DNA from 2 places in the Bacillus sp. A015 genome. Region 1 is predicted to be linked to the other one. Evidence: a T-box and tRNA genes for the amino acid it is inferred to sense, from the RefSeq annotation. Region 1 holds a T-box; the other holds one or more tRNA genes.

The links. The T-box of region 1 lies ahead of thrS (threonine--tRNA ligase). A T-box ahead of a tRNA ligase gene usually reads a tRNA of that ligase, here a tRNA-Thr.
Region 2: it encodes a tRNA-Thr, which carries the amino acid that the T-box ahead of thrS (threonine--tRNA ligase) is inferred to sense. The anticodon was not compared.

What each region holds. Positions count from the first base shown of each region.
Region 1 covers NZ_JBSPZB010000019.1:42,792-51,223, reverse strand. The annotation lists gene ACSLGF_RS14930 (DUF1835 domain-containing protein) at 144-1,331, shown strand; T-box leader at 1,406-1,630, shown strand; partial or broken gene thrS (threonine--tRNA ligase) at 1,682-3,593, shown strand; gene ACSLGF_RS14920 (hypothetical protein) at 3,768-4,334, shown strand; gene ACSLGF_RS14915 (hypothetical protein) at 4,367-5,647, shown strand; gene ACSLGF_RS14910 (hypothetical protein) at 6,030-6,311, shown strand; gene ACSLGF_RS14905 (DMT family transporter) at 6,353-6,667, opposite strand; gene ACSLGF_RS14900 (DMT family transporter) at 6,669-7,013, opposite strand; gene ACSLGF_RS14895 (TetR family transcriptional regulator) at 7,086-7,664, opposite strand; gene ACSLGF_RS14890 (VanZ family protein) at 7,836-8,384, shown strand; gene ACSLGF_RS14885 (DUF6884 domain-containing protein) at 8,381-8,432, shown strand, end outside.
Region 2 covers NZ_JBSPZB010000012.1:88,625-97,056, forward strand. The annotation lists gene glmM (phosphoglucosamine mutase) at 1-627, opposite strand, end outside; gene ACSLGF_RS11890 (CdaR family protein) at 653-2,062, opposite strand; gene cdaA (diadenylate cyclase CdaA) at 2,055-2,876, opposite strand; gene rsiW (anti-sigma-W factor RsiW) at 3,089-3,715, opposite strand; gene sigW (RNA polymerase sigma factor SigW) at 3,730-4,293, opposite strand; gene rocF (arginase) at 4,477-5,388, opposite strand; tRNA gene ACSLGF_RS11915 (tRNA-Gln) at 5,525-5,596, opposite strand; tRNA gene ACSLGF_RS11920 (tRNA-Tyr) at 5,601-5,685, opposite strand; tRNA gene ACSLGF_RS11925 (tRNA-Thr) at 5,714-5,786, opposite strand; tRNA gene ACSLGF_RS11930 (tRNA-Val) at 5,790-5,865, opposite strand; tRNA gene ACSLGF_RS11935 (tRNA-Glu) at 5,872-5,946, opposite strand; gene murQ (N-acetylmuramic acid 6-phosphate etherase) at 6,167-7,078, shown strand; gene ACSLGF_RS11945 (MurR/RpiR family transcriptional regulator) at 7,093-7,962, shown strand; gene ACSLGF_RS11950 (PTS transporter subunit EIIC) at 7,959-8,432, shown strand, end outside.

The DNA.
Region 1 (8,432 bases):
GTTAGGGCTTTTTTCTATGCGAATAAATTGGATTTTAAAATCTTCTATGTCATACTTTTGAATGAAATTGACTCAATAGAATTGACGCAAGAACCATGAATAGGTCAAGATGAAATGAAATGTAAGATAAAGGGAGACAAATGATGATGATACATATCGTATTTGGGGCAGCACCTGCTGGTAGTTTAAAACAAGCATTACGCGAAATGAAGCAAGATCAGGCTGATGATATCATCGCCTTTGATGACATTTATTCGATTGGACCCCTTCTGCATTTGCATGAACATGAAGGACAAGCGAAGCGTAAAGAGTGGCTGCGTAACGTGATATCAAATGAATTTGGACATTTTGACGACATGGTCAACGATCAGCACAGAATGCTTCAGCAAATAAAAGATATAAAAGATGGCAGTCGTATACTCATCTGGACAGGCAGTAATGCACATGAGCAAATTGGTTTACGTTATGCCATCTATTTATTAAAAGAGAAAAGGATAGAATTGTCTTTAATCAATACAACGACTGCTTTTGACCAGCTGTTCAATACAAATACAAGAATAATGATCCTTCGACATGCCGGGGAGATCACATCTGAAAAATTCAAAATTTTGTACGGAAGTAAAGAGCATATTTACACAGTGGCAAAAGAAGAAAGAGAGAGATTACAAAACGAATGGCTTTCATTCGCTAAAGAAAATCATACACTGCGGATATGGCAAAAAGGACAAACGATCAGCGTACCTGAAGATGAATTTGATGCTTATTTAGTGAAAATGGCTAAGCGAGTTCAGCAGTCCGAGTCAGAAGGGGAGTACATCAAAACTCCACGCTTAATTGGTGAAGTGATAGGTTATTTAGAACAGTATATCGGTGATGACTTTATTGAGTATCGACTGAAGACATTAATTGATCAAGGGATTTTTGACATGATAGGAAGGCGCACTTCCATGCGTTATTACTCAATTAAACTAACAGAATTCGGTCAGCACTTCAAAAAATGGGTGTGCTGTCGCGAGTTTGAGGATCACCCTTATGTGAAAATAGAAGGGACCTACGGTGGTGAACCTTTTCAATGTGGACATTGTCAATGCCATTTAGAAAGAGATGATGTACCTCTAAGCGATGCGCTCCTCTCGAAAATCTGGAATTGGGCCATACAGTATGGCCGCTGGTTTGATGAAGAGACAGAAGACTTGCTGCCAGATGGGGTAGAAATGGAAAAGAAGTTCAATCATGCAGGGGAGCGTATAACGGAAGAAGTGAAGAATGCGTTATCTCCTATGTATCAAGTCGAGTATAGCCCGAGTGAAATGACAAGACATTTCATTTAAAGAATAAAATTCAATAGCAATGTACAAAATAAATCTTTACATGATTACCCATCATCATGTAAGATATGGAGAAATTAAAAGCGAAGAAAAGGACATGAGCAATTTTTTACTGGTTACCAGAGAGGGGAGTCACGCTGAAATCTTCCTAACACAGAAAAGTTGTCTTACCACCTTTGAGCTGTATTGGGGAAATCACAGTATCCAATATCGTCTACGCCACGTTACGGCACCAGAGCCATAAAGCGAATACGCATTATGGGAATTTGGGTGGAACCACGGATCACACATTCGTCCCTCTATGAGGGATGGGTGTGTTTTTTTATTTCAAAAAAATGAAAGGTGTGTCAGTCATGAGAGAAAACATGGTGAAGATTCAATTTCCGGATGGAAAGGCGAAGGAGTTTTCCGCAGGTACGACTGTCGCAGAAATTGCCTCCTATATTAGTCCGAGTTTAAGAAAGAAAGCAGTGGCGGGAAAGGTAAATGATCAAACAGTTGATTTAAGTTATGAGCTAAACAGCGATGCAGTGCTGTCTATTTTGACACTCGATTCGGAAGAAGGGCTTGAAGTGTTACGTCATACATCTGCACACGTATTAGCCCAAGCCGTGAAAAGGTTGTATGATGATGTAACACTTGGGATCGGACCTGTCGTCGAAAATGGATTTTACTATGATATGAAACTAAATCGAACTTTACGTTTAGAAGATTTGGCAGCGATTGAAAAAGAGATGGAAAACATCATGAACGAAAATCATCTGATCCAAAGAATCGAAGTGTCTTACAAAGAAGCTGAAGCGTTGTTTGCGAATGACCCATATAAGCTGGATATTTTAAAAGGTCTCCCTAAACAAGAGACAATCACGGTTTATCAGCAAGGAGAATTTATAGATTTGTGCCGTGGTCCTCATCTGCCATCTACAGGATATATGAAGGCATTTAAATTAACACGTGTTGCAGGGGCTTATTGGCGAGGGGATCGCAATCACGATGTATTGCAACGGGTGTATGGTGTTACGTTTCAACATTCAAAACATCTAGCTGATTATCTTCGTTTCATAGAAGAAGCAAACAAGCGAGATCACCGAAAATTAGGCAAACAATTATCTCTATTTATGTTCTCTGAAGAAGCTCCAGGTATGCCATTTTATTTACCAAAAGGGCAAATTGTCATTTTCAAGAGAAGTGCGAGGTAAAGCACAATATGAAGAAGTGAGTACGCCATTTATGATGAACCAAGAACTTTGGGAACAGTCAGGCCATTGGGATCATTATCATGAAAATATGTATTTCTCAGAAGTAGACCATACAAGCTTTGCTTTAAAGCCGATGAACTGTCCAGGGCATATGCTCATGTTTAAAAACAACTTATATTCATACAGGGATCTTCCAATCAGGATGGCCGAATTTGGTCAGGTGCATCGTCATGAATATAGCGGTGCATTAAATGGATTGTTCAGGGTCAGGACATTTTGCCAAGATGATGCCCATATATTTTTGAGAGAAGATCAAATTGAGTCTGAAATCAAACAGATTTTCCAATTAGTTGATCACGTATATCGAACTTTTGGATTTGAGTATTCAGTTGAACTTTCGACTCGTCCAGAAAAAGCATTAGGGGATGATGCAATTTGGCATCTATCTGAAACAGCCTTAAAGAATGTGCTTGACCAGCTAAAGGTCAACTACCAGCTAAATGAAGGAGATGGGGCCTTTTATGGTCCAAAGATCGATTTTCATATTAAAGATGCACTAGAGCGGAGCCATCAGTGCGCCACAATTCAACTTGATTTCCAAATGCCTGAAAAATTTGACTTAACATATATCAATGAAAAAAACGAAAAGGTCCGGCCGGTTGTCATTCACAGTGCCATTTTTGGTTCTCTTGATCGTTTCCTTGGCATTCTGATCGAGCATTTTGCAGGCGCCTTCCCGTTATGGCTAGCACCAGTACAAGTACAAATCATACCTGTCTCAAGCGTTCACCTTGATCACTGCTTGGAAGTTCAGCAGCTATTAAAAAGTAGTGGGATAAGAGTAACAATTGATGAACGGGATGAAAAACTCGGCTATAAAATGAGAGAAGCACAAATGCAAAAAACGCCTTATATCGCTGTGATTGGCGATACAGAAATGCAAGAAAAAACGCTTAATATCAGGCAACATGGAGAAAAGGCTTCAGAGCAGATGTCTATGGAAGACTTTAAACCCTTGGTAGCTCAACAAATAAAAGATAGAATGGCTGCTCAAGAAAAGATATGATGCGTTTCAGCAAGTAAGATACGAAGGATTAGACGTTCATTGGATGGGCGTCTTTTCATTTGTGAAAAAACCGAATATGCGATGCAAAGGGAAAATATTGAAACATTTACTCAATAAACTCGTAATATAGATAGAGCGCTCATCAGAAACATTTGAAACGGAGAGGAGCATTACATGGAACAAGCAACGCTAAAAAAAATGAGAACAAAACAAATAGCCGCCTCTAATTTAATATTTGGCATCATGATCGTGATCTTTTTTATCATCATTCAAATTTCTGACATTCGATTTACACATTTCTTTTTTTGTTTAGGAATTTTCATGCTTCTTCAAGGTATTTTAGGCTTTATCAAAAAAGGATCAACGAAGTCTTTCATTCCTATTTTTGAGCAGGTAGCTATTTATGAAAAAGAGAAACTGGGGAAAGAGTGGGAGAAAGAACAGAGAATGGAGAATATTCGGAAATTGATATTGAGTGGGCTTATGTTCTTTCAGGCATTTAGTATTCAAAATATACCGAATCCATTCTTTGATATAGATCCTATATTTCTAGTTTTCTTATTGGTTCTGTTTCTAGCTATTATGAATGTAACCATGCTTTTTCGCTTTAGAAAAATTGATCGATCTACTGAAGGCCAATTAAAAGGCTTTACAAAGGAATCAAACATGATGGCAATGGCTTTAGGATTCTTAACAGTGATCGTCATATTCATCTTTATCGTCATCTTTGTCCTTCCATAAGACGAATCACTTAACATGTCGAGGTGAAACAAATGAATGAAACGATACAGCATCTGATAGACGAGACAAGGAAGAAATTTGGCTTAGATCATTATCATTTAAAAAACCACGAGTATTATCGATATGTCAATATGTTCAATGAAACCATTTATAAATTGTGTATGGAGTGGTTTCCTCCTCACGAAACGGAACCTAAGGACGACGATTTAAACCCAGATGGCACAGCCGTAATAGAAGTAAATTTGAATACGGGAAAGGTTGAGAGTGCTGTTTTTGTCATGGGCAAGACATATGCAAAGGAGGGTGTGCAGTTTGATAGCGCCCAGTCCAATGACGTCATCAAATGGATTGAACAAGAAACAGATTTGATTTATGGAGAGCATTTCCACTTACAAAAGGAGGAAAAAGGGGAACTTCTTTTCGAAGAAAAAATTGCTGGTGTACCAGTGACTCCTTCAGGCATGATTGAGGTGAAATGGGATGAACATGGACAGCTCATTTACTTTGTTCATCACGGGCCATTTCTAGCTAAAAAAATGCTGAGAGCTGAAAAATATTCGCTTTCCATTGAGATGATCGAGAGCTTAGCACAGCAGCAAGTGCAAAGGGTTGAATGGCCTTCCTTTGAGCAGAATAAAATCCGTCCTGTTTATGCGTTAGAAGAAGTGTATGTTAAGAATGATGGAACAGGAACGATTCCATTTGAAAGTACGATTCACGAACATCACTGTTTCAATATAAATAAAATCATAGAATGGGAGGAACCGATAACTGAACCTTTTGTAATAAAGGAATTAAATATTCAGGAAGTCATCTCAGCTGATCAAGCCTTTTCATTTGAACCTTCACCAGATACAATGCCAATTTCAGAAGAAGAAAAAGATAAGTGTTTGAAAGCAGTTCAAATCTTTTTGCGCCAGGAATATCCTAACGACACCGGAGAATGGATCTTACTTTCTCTCCACCGTGATCATGGTTACATTCATGCAACAGTAAAAGCAAATAGACAAGAGAAAAGCGTGCTTACAGGTAAAATCATGATATTCATTGATGCCTATACATTTGAGGCAGTCAATTACATAGATAGACAACAAATATTCAAGATGTGTGGGATGTTTGATGAATTCCAATCTCCAGATAAAATCACCCTATCAAAGGAAGAAGCCTTTGGAAAATTGAGAGAGTGCTTGGAGCTTACACCCATCTATGTGTATGACTATGCACAAAAACAATATGTTTTATGCGGAAAACTGGATTGTCATTATGGGGTAGATGCAGCCAGTGGTGAAGTCATTCCATTACAGGACATTTGAAGTAATGAAGACAAAGCACTTTACGACTTTTTAAAGAACAGTGAGGAGCTGTTCTTTTTTCTGTCTATTTAACCTATTTTTTGAAGAAAAATGGAATTTTTCAGCAGGAAGTTGTCGTTTCATCACGAAAGAAAACAGATAAGAATATGATCATAGGTCCATCGTTTGGATTCGTGGTTGAGTTAATGAGAAGATATAGTAAACGTCATATATACTAAACAGTCGTGACAGTACAGTTGATCTACAATTGATCTCTAGAATAGAGAAATTGTGTCTCAAGTAGTATGCGAAAATACGTGTGCCGAGATCATATGATGAGTTGATTACGTTTATTTTTAGGTGAGTTTGAAGTCAAGATAGAAGAAAGTGAGGAATATCTACCTTGAGTACATTGGAAGTGTTTCGTCAGTTTTTGGTTGACCATTATCCTGCGTTACAAGATGAGCTTTGGCTAAAAGATGTTGATACCCTTCGAATCTCTCCTATTCTTCATCCTTTTCTGAAAAGCAAGCTGCCAGAGGGGATCGAAAAATTCACTTGTGTGCTATTCACGCAGCAGACAGATCAAACAGCTGCTCCGCTCAAAGTATATCTTCTGTTAGATGAACATGAGCAGTTAATTTACGCCATTGATTTGATGAATGAACAGATCGTGCTTCATTAAAAAGATAGGCAGGAGAGGATTTCCTGCCTTTTTGTTTTAAATCACGCAAACAACTTCAGCCCAACAACACCAATTACAATCAGCAGCAGGCTGAGCATGCGAATTATGTTTTTCGGCTCTTTAAATAGAATCATATTAAACAAGACAGAGCCCGCAGTTCCAAGTCCAATCCAGACCGTATAAGCGACGGATACTTGAACGGAAGAGAACGAGGCGTATAAAAACAAAAAGGATAAGGCAAAACCGCCGACAAATAGGATGCCTGTCGTGATTTGCTTTTTCTTACTAAACATATTCAAGCCAATGGTTCCGCCGATTTCAAAGGCAGAGGCTAACAACACAAAAAACCAGCCCATATTATACCGCTTCTCCTTTCTGCTCAAGTGTCTCACCATCAGACACTTTTAGTCCAATAATGCCGAGGACCAATATCCCCATAAATAAGAGCTTCTCGAATGAAAACGAACCGCCGAACAGCGCATAATCCATCATAGACGTACCGATTGTTCCAACTCCGGCAAATACGGCGTATACCGTTCCAGTCGGCAGCTTCTCACAGGCTTTCATTAAAAAATAAAAATCAATTGGGATGAGGCAGATAATGACCGCCCATTCCCAGACAGCATCTGCTTTATTTAAACCAAACACCCAAAGTAATTCGAATAAACAGGTGAGGGCGACATACATCCAGCTTTTCTTCATGTTATTTCCTCCTAAAACTGACGATTCGTCATTTTGTAGCCAAAAAAGAGCGTACAGCAAGTGCTGTACTTTTTAAGGTGTCTCTATGCCAAGTGCGTAAACGAGAAATTGCTTGACCTCTCGTTTTTGAATCAGAACCTCTTCTGTATCTGTTTCTGTAAATAAATACATTTGCTCAGCTGACGATTCAAGTAAACCGATAATGAACTTCGCCGCGTAATGACAATTTAAATTGGCACGGACTCTTTCGTCCTGCTTTGCCTTTTCTAAAAAAGCAGCGACCCATTTGTAAATCGGCTCATAAATATCTTCCCATTCCTTTAAATGCTCAGTGGCAGCTAAACCTGAATAGGTCAGGGCAAGGACATCACGGTATTGTCTTGTAAAAGAAAATATAAATTCAACAAGCGCATCTGCTTGATCGAGGACATCCGCATGCTGAGTTAATTCCTTTTCAATTGCAGGGACCATCTCCGAGATAAGATGCTCTGCGATAGCAGGCATGACAGACAACTTTGAAGGGAAGTATAAATAATACGTTCCTTGCGCCACCCCTGCTGCTTTCACAATATCCGAAATGGTCGTCTTTTCAATTCCTTTTTCTTTAAACGCGTCAATGGCAGCAAGCATAATCTTTTCTCGTTTTGACATATCATCACCGACCTTAAATGACTGAATGTCAGTCAGTTTAGCGGAAAACTGACAATTTGTCAATATGCATTTCCTTCATTGATGGAGAGAATAAGTGATGAATAGATGCGGGCAGACCTGAATAAGCTGTAATATGGTCAAGCATCATGTAAGAAAGGGGCAGCACTCCGTATGACATCGAGCGCTATGTTTTCAATGGGTTATTTCCTCCTGCTCGTCCCGCTATATATACATATGAGATACAGACAGGCAAAAAGGCACAAACGCTTTATCTATTTGCGAACAGAAATGGTTCTTGCCTGTCTGTTTGTTTATACGAATGTTTTATTATATTTGACGGTCTTTCCTAATCGTTTCTCCGCACCAAGGGATCAGGTGAGTGTCAATCTTATTCCTTTGCAATCTATTTATCAAAATCTTCACGCCTACCATCACGGCTATCCAAATCTCGTCTTTTTAAATTTGACAGGGAACATCTTATTATTTGTGCCACTCGGTTTTTTTCTTTATCAAGCCTTTCGGACAATGCGCTGGCAAAAAGCGATTTTAGCCGGCTTGATCTTGTCAGCAATGATCGAAGTGCTTCAATGGATGTTCTCACAATCTGGTATGATTACAAGAAGCAGCGATATTGATGATATCCTCTTAAATACACTTGGCACAGCGCTAGGCTGCACCTTGTATCAGATGTATCGACGAAGGAAGGAGAAAATCAGGTGAAGCGAGTTTGTATCATTCCATGTGGCGCTAAGAAAATATGGGACGTAA
Region 2 (8,432 bases), on a different contig from region 1:
GCCGTTTGGTGATGTTCCCATTGTGGACACATCTGCATCTAAATCAGCAAATAAATGTGTCGCAAGAGAAGATGTTGCACCATGTGCACAGTCAAGGGCCACGTGAATGCCTGTGAAATCCTCATCCGCTGTCTGCTTCAAGAATTGCAAGTATTTCTGACCACCTTCAAAGTAGTCATTCATCGTTCCAAGATCGGCTCCAACTGGACGTGGTAATTGATCGACTGGCTGATCCATTAGCTGCTCAATTTCGTTCTCCTGTTCATCTGACAGTTTAAAGCCGTCGCCGCCGAAGAATTTAATCCCGTTATCCTGAACTGGGTTGTGAGAAGCAGAAATCATAACACCCGCTTCTGCATCCATTGCCTTCGTTAAATAGGACACGCCAGGTGTTGAGATCACACCTAAACGCATCACTTCAGCCCCAATTGAAAGTAAGCCTGCAACGAGGGCTCCTTCTAGCATATGACCAGATACACGTGTGTCTCGTCCAACGAGTACCTTTGGACGTTCTTTATCCTTCGTGAGGACATAGCCGCCAAATCTCCCAATTTTAAATGCGAGCTCTGGCGTTAATTCGCTATTAGCCACACCCCTTACACCATCAGTTCCAAAGTACTTGCCCATGTTTCAATCGCTCCTTTTTTACCATTCAAGAGGGCTCTGAGTCCTCTTTTTTATCTTCTTTAACCCGCTGTCTTTGTCTTGATTCTTTCTTTGCTTTATATTGTGTCGATTCCTCTTTACTCTTCTTTTCCTGATCATCGTTATCAGACGATTGATCCTTTCGATCATTCGTAGAAGCCGGCTGATCTTCTTTGTCAGTAGAGGTAAGTTTCACCTTGACCTTTGATCTCGATAAAGTAAACGTCACATTTTGAGGACCGTTCACTTGTACTTTGACCTCATGTGTTCCTTCGTTCAAGTCCCCCACATTGATATAGGCTTCAATATCTGAAGCCTTTAGTTTATCAATTGCACTCTTTGATCCTTTTGCTGTTAACATGAGACGCCCAGAAGACGGACTCACAAATTTAGAGCTGAGATCCTTGCTCAGACCCACGACAGAAATAGGTACATTATCGATCTTTTTTTCTTCAGCTGTTGCAACCTTCACTTTGATCTTAACGGTTTCAGGCGACACCTTTTTCACACCATCTGGCAGTGGAATGTCGGCATCAACCTCCGTATCATCTTTAATCTTGCTTAGGTCCAGCTTAACGCCATCAATAAAATCAAGTGCATCCAGCACCTTTTGGGAGCCGTACACTGTGACCTCACTAGGGCTTGTCTCAATGCTTGAAATACTGATCCCATCCGGTAAGCTGCCCGTCCGCTCAATTTTAAACGGGATCTTCTTGCTTGGACTCGTGATTGGGACCGTAATATCCACCACTGACGGACTCACTTCGACTGGCAGCTCGTTCCCGCTGCTGTCATACACAGTGAGCTTCGCTTCTTTTTCAATCTGTTGATCGACATCCTCTAAGTTCACAAATGCTTTAATGACAGAAATTTTGTCGATTACATCCTTTGAGCCAGTGACAGTCACCTTTTTCGGATTCACAATGGGCTGTTCGGGTAAATAACCGTCTTTGATTTTATTTTGATTATAAAATTCTGTTTCAACAGGAAATTCAGCTGTCGTTTTTTCTTGTATCGTCACAGTCGTCACAGACGGATTAATCGATAATGTGATTCCCTTTGATACATCTCTTGCCTTCAGCTCCACTTTATGTGTGCCTGTCGTTAAGTTTTGCATATCTGCATAAATTTCAAAATTCTTTGTTTGTCTTGCTGTTTTCACAGCACTTGTTGATCCTTTAATCGTGACATTGACTGTCTGCGGTACACCAGTGACGACGTACTTCTCGTCATCATAATACGCTTTAACAGGAATGTCAGTTAAGGTTGCTTCATCTGTCGTCGATGTTGGGAAAAAGGATTCACCGATTTTTTTCGGCGTGGGCGCTTGCGCTGAATTGACTGCACCATACAGCAATAAAGCGAAGACCAATGCAAGAAACTTTACGGCCCAGCGATTATTCAAAATCTTATCCATTTTTCTTGCCCCTCCAATACCATTTGGTCGAGGAAGCATCTTTGCTGTTCTTACTAAATTCAGCAATCAGCATTTCTTCAAGCGCTTCTTCTGTCAATTCTCGATGGAGATCACCATTTCTTGCGACACTAATGCCGCCTGTCTCCTCAGAGACGATGACGGTTAAGCTGTCTGTCACTTCACTAATACCAACTGCCGCCCGGTGGCGCGTTCCGAGTTCCTTAGAGATAAAAGGACTTTCTGACAGCGGTAAATAACAAGCTGCAGCTGCAATCTCATCACGCTTCATAATGACAGCACCGTCATGAAGCGGTGTATTCGGAATGAAAATATTAATCAGCAGCTCAGAACTCACCTTTGCATTCAAAGGAATTCCTGTCTCTATGTAATCATTCATCCCAGTATCGCGCTCAATTGTCAGCAGCGCTCCTATTCTGCGTTTTGCCATATAGTTAATTGCTTTTGTAATTGCCTCGATCGTTTTCTGCTGCTGTTCCTCTACAGGTGTCCCGCTTCTTGAGAAGAAACGGCCGCGCCCAAGCTGCTCAAGCGCTCTCCTTAGCTCTGGCTGAAAAATAATAATGATCGCAAGGAACCCCCACGTAATCGCTTGATCCATCAGCCATTGAAGTGTGTTAAGACCGAGATACGCACTTCCCATCCTGACGAGAACAATGACCACAATTCCCTTTAAAAGCTGAACCGCTTTTGTTCCGCGGATGACCATCATTAATTTATATATCACATACCAAACAACGAGTATATCAACAGCATTACCGAGGTACTGCAAAAAAGGAATATCCCCTAAAGCCATTTCCTCGTCCTCCAGAATTTTCAAGTTTCTTCGTGTGATGCATTTTTTTATAAAAAAAGCCTATGTGTAAATACATAGCGAGGCTATTATACCACATTTTATTTCAGCAAGGAAAATAGTTGCCATATATGGCTGGCTTTCTAGTATGCGTGAATCTGAGCAATGATATAGAAAAAGAGCAGCCCCTAAGAGACTGCTCCATGCTGTTTGATTTACTTTTGCTCCTCTGGCCCAATGACCCGCATCACGTTTTGTGCTGTGGATTTCATTTTGTACCAGATCCAATCAAACACTTCATTAATTTCATTGATTTGACCAGTGACTTGTCCGGCAGAAGCAGTCAGCTGTTCCCCATTGACGACTGTGACATTTCCATCAACCTTGCCTTCTACAATCAGCTTGCCATTTTTGACAGTGACATCACCTTTGACGGTTTCCCCTTTAGGCACGGTCACTGTATCATTTTCAACCACGAGATTCGGCTGCTTTGACACACTGAAATTATGATCGGTATTCCAGCTTGTAAACAGACTGCCTCCCATCAAAATGAGAAAGAGGGCAGCGGCTACGATCAGCGGGTGAGCTTTGATCCATCTTTGAACCGACACACGCTTTTTCTCCTTTGGAAGACCTGCCATCACCTTTGCAGTGATATCAGATGGTGCTTCTATATGAGATGTACTCTGCACTAGCGCAATGGATTTCTCAATTTGTTGAAAATGAGTACGGCACTCCTCACACGATTGCAGATGGCTCTTTAATTCTTTTTCGTCTTCGGGCATGATATCCCGGTCTAAATACTGATGCATAAGCTGGACGACTCTATCCTGACAGCTCATCAAAATCACCTCACTCAAAGGTCTCTCAACTGTTTCCGGAGAGCCTCTCTACCCCTGTGTATTCTCGTTTTCACCGTACCAACTGGTATATTCAGAATCTCACTAATTTCTTTTAACGAGAGTTCATCAATATACTTTAATACGATGACCGAACGATATTTATCGGGTAATCTTAGAATTTTTTGCTGAATGGTACTCGATAACTCAAGAGATACCACCTCATCCTCTGGCAAAATGCCATCAGCAGCAATTTGAGAATACATATTCAGTCCTTCTGTTCCTGCCACCTCTGCATCTAAATAATAATCCGGCTTTTTTTTGCGAATACGGTCGATGGTCAGGTTGGTTGCAATGCGGTACAGCCACGTGGAAAACTTACGATTCACATCAAAGCTCTCAATATTCACATAGGCACGAATAAACGCCTCCTGCGCAATATCCTCCGCTTCGTGTGCATTCCCAAGCATACGGTAGCACAACTGATAAATTTTGTCTTTATACAGGTCTACGATGTCTGTAAATGCGTTTTGGTCGCCTTTTTTCACTTGCTTAATTCTCTTTTTAATCATTGTGTCCATAGTATATTCAACCTCTGCCTTCACCGGTCTTTATTGTATACGAACCTCTTTCCAAAAGGTTTCATTCTCCTCTAAAAAATAGTGTAACAAATTTTTGACAGCGTGTTACGCTTATCAGCCGGTAAAAACCTTAATATATCCTTAAATTTCCCCAAAATAAAAAAAACAGGAACAAGTCCCGCTCTACAATAACTTTTCACCCATTAAAGAACCAATTAAAGCAACTGCCGCTTCTGCTGTTTTATTTTTCTCATCTAATACTGGATTTACCTCCACAAATTCGGCTGAAGTTAAAATACCTGCTTCCTCTAAAAGCTCCATTGCAAGGTGACTCTCACGATAACTAATGCCGCCTGCCACAGGAGTTCCTACACCAGGGCATTCCGCTGGATCTAGCCCATCTAAATCAAGCGATAGGTGGACACCATCTGTTCTTTCCTTTAAATACGCAATAGCTTCCTCCATCACCCTTGTCATCCCTAAACGATCAATTTCATGCATCGTATACACCTTCATACCTTTTTCTCTAATCAACTGCCGCTCTCCTTCATCTAAGGAACGAGCACCAATTAATACGACATTTTCAGGTTTCAATTTAGGAGAATAACCACCAATGTTCGTTAAATCAGCATGCCCAAGGCCAAGACTGACAGCAAGCGGCATGCCATGAATATTTCCAGAAGGAGAAGTTTCCTCCGTATTTAAATCACCGTGCGCATCATACCAAATGACACCCAAGTTTTCATAATGCTTAGCTACACCGGCAAGTGTGCCAATCGCAATGCTGTGATCACCGCCTAAAATCAGTGGAAACGAACCTGACTGCACAATACTGTCAACCTTTTCAGCAAGCAGCTGATTGGCACCAGCATTCTCCGTTAGATTTTTTAATTTTTCACTTGTATATAAACCTTTCTCATCGTCTCTTTGCTCGACTGGAATATCCCCGAGATCCTCCACATCAAATGAGAGCGATTCCAATTTTTCTTTTACGCCAGCACATCGAATCGCACTCGGTCCCATATCGACGCCCCTTCTCGTTTGACCCAAGTCCATCGGAACCCCGACAATCGTGACCTTCTTTTGATCTCCCATATGTACATCCCCTTTCTGTTCATGCTTATATTTTACTTTCTCGATGCCTCCTGACTCAACTTGACAACATTTTGAATAGTTATACATTCCCTCTGCTAACATAAAAAAAGACACCTTTTTGAAAAAGGTGTCTTAACTGGGCTAGCTGGATTCGAACCAACGCATGACGGAGTCAAAGTCCGTTGCCTTACCGCTTGGCTATAGCCCAAAAATGGTGGAGGGGGGCGGATTCGAACCGCCGAACCCGGAGGGAGCGGATTTACAGTCCGCCGCGTTTAGCCACTTCGCTACCCCTCCACATATGGAATTGATAAAGAAAAAACAGTGCCGGCAAGAGGACTTGAACCCCCAACCTACTGATTACAAGTCAGTTGCTCTACCAGTTGAGCTACACCGGCATATGGTGGAGGATGACGGGCTCGAACCGCCGACCCTCTGCTTGTAAGGCAGATGCTCTCCCAGCTGAGCTAATCCTCCACATCATGGTGACCCGTACGGGATTCGAACCCGTGTTACCGCCGTGAAAGGGCGGTGTCTTAACCGCTTGACCAACGGGCCAGTTTGTCAAGTTTACTGTTTCCGTGAAGCTGACAAAAGTTATTATATACAGGTTGTCCCCCTTTTGTAAAGGGGAATTTTATTTTTTTTATTTTCTAACAATTAACCACCTTTCAGCACGACATTTTGATTAAAATATAATTTCAGTATTTAAATATAATATTGAAACTTCATATCATACTCAATATACTGAAAATGAAGAAATAAGGAGGTATGTCACATGCAGCCATCTCAACTGCGTTCTTTGACAACAGAATCAAGAAACCCCAACACAATGGGAATTTCACAAGCAGATCCGCTCGCAATGCTCCAAATGATCAATCAAGAAGATATGAAAGTCGCTCAAGCGGTCAATCGTGTACTTCCACATGTGAAAACAGCAAGTGACTTTGCCTATGAATCCATCTCGAATGGAGGCAGACTCATTTATTTAGGCGCTGGAACAAGCGGCAGAATTGGCGTGATGGACGCTGTTGAATGTCCACCAACCTATAGCGTCTCACCTGATGTCATTGTAGGCATCATGGCAGGTGGAGACTCCGCGTTTTCACATGCTGCCGAAGATGTGGAAGACAGTGAAGAAGCCGGCAAACAGGATTTAGTACACATCCACCTCACGTCAAAAGATACTGTCGTCGGCATTGCCGCTAGCGGTAGGACGCCCTATATCATCGGTGCTTTAAACTACGCAAGATCCATTGGAGCAAAAACAGTAGCCCTCAGCTGCAATGAACAAGCAGAAATTAGCGAGCTGGCAGACTGCGCCATTGAAGTCGTCGTTGGACCTGAAGCCATCACTGGGTCAACACGAATGAAAGCCGCATCCGCTCATAAAATGATTTTAAATATGCTTTCCACCTCTGTCATGATCAGACAAGGCAAAGTATATGAAAACCTGATGGTTGATGTAAAAGTAAGCAATCATAAACTAAAAGAACGCGCCATCACCATCATTCAACATGTGACAAACGCTTCCTACGAACAAGCCGTGAAAACACTTGAAGCGGCAGATTTAGAAGTCAAAACCGCCATCGTCATGCTCCAAACAAACACAGACAAGAAGACAGCACAGGACTTACTCAACAAAACGAATGGCCATATCGACAAAGCCATCTTACGTCATCAATCCTAAAGGAGGCAGTGCTCATGTCAGCAGGTGGACTCACCCTATTACACACAATGAAAGCAAAGCTCCCCCAATCCGAAAAAATCATTGCAGACTATATCCTTGCCCATCCTGACAAAGTCATTAAAAGCACAGTGCATGAAATCAGTCAGGCTGCCGGTGCAAGCAGCTCTGCAGTGATTCGCCTTTGTAAATCTCTCGGACTAGATGGCTATCACGATTTGAAAATGCGGATTGCTGGAGACTTAATGCATACCGATAAACAGGGCTACCGAGATATCGAACAAGATGAACCACTTCACTCCATTATTCAAAAAACAGCAGGAAACTCGATTCAATCGATTAAGGATACTGCCTCTATTTTAAATGCAGATGCTTTAGAAAAGGCCGTTCAATTGCTGCTACATGCAAACCAAATCCACTTTATCGGTGTTGGTGCATCTGGCATCGTCGCAGCTGATGCACAGCAGAAATTTCTCAGAATCAATTATGCGGCCACAGCCTTTACTGACATGCATATCGCATCCACCGTCATCGCAAATGCAGGAAAGAACGACATTGTTTTTGGTATATCCTTTTCTGGAGAAACGTTAGACATCATTCAAGCCCTTCAGCTCGCAAAAGAAAATCAAGTGAAAACCATTGCCTTAACGCATCCAGGTCATACAAGCGTTTCTGCTTTATGTGACGTTCACCTATCGACGTCCGGTTCCAATGAAGCACCTTTCCGCAGTGCTGCCACTTCCTCTAGAATGGCACAGCTCTACTTAATTGATGTCTTGTTCCTCAGTTTAGCTTCCCGTCAATATGAAGAGACAGCGCAATATATTGACAAGACTAGGCATGCCATCCGCTCCATGAAACGAAAACCAAAGGGGGATTCAACATGAGTCATCAAAAGAAATATCAGCAGTTAGCGAAAGATATTCTTAAGCTCTGTGGTGGTTCTGAAAATATCTCTTCTCATACACATTGTATGACACGTCTCCGAATTACACCGATCGATGATGAAAAAGTTCAAATCACAGCGATCAAAGAACTTGATGGCGTCATTGGCGTCGTTGAGGCGGAAACGCTTCAAATCATTTTAGGCACTGGCGTCGTCAACCAAGTATCAAGTGCGTTTGAACAGCTGCTAAAAGCCTCTGGTTCATATGACTTGAACAACGAAGCACAAAAAAACAAGCAAGCCATTTCACAAAAGAACCGCACACCGTTCAAGCTGTTCTTACGACGGATTGCCAGCATTTTTATCCCTATCATTCCAGCACTGGTTGCGTCAGGTCTCATTACTGGTATTACAAAAGCGATCGTGCAAGCGGGCTGGCTTGATGAAAAATCTCAAGCTGCAATCATTTTA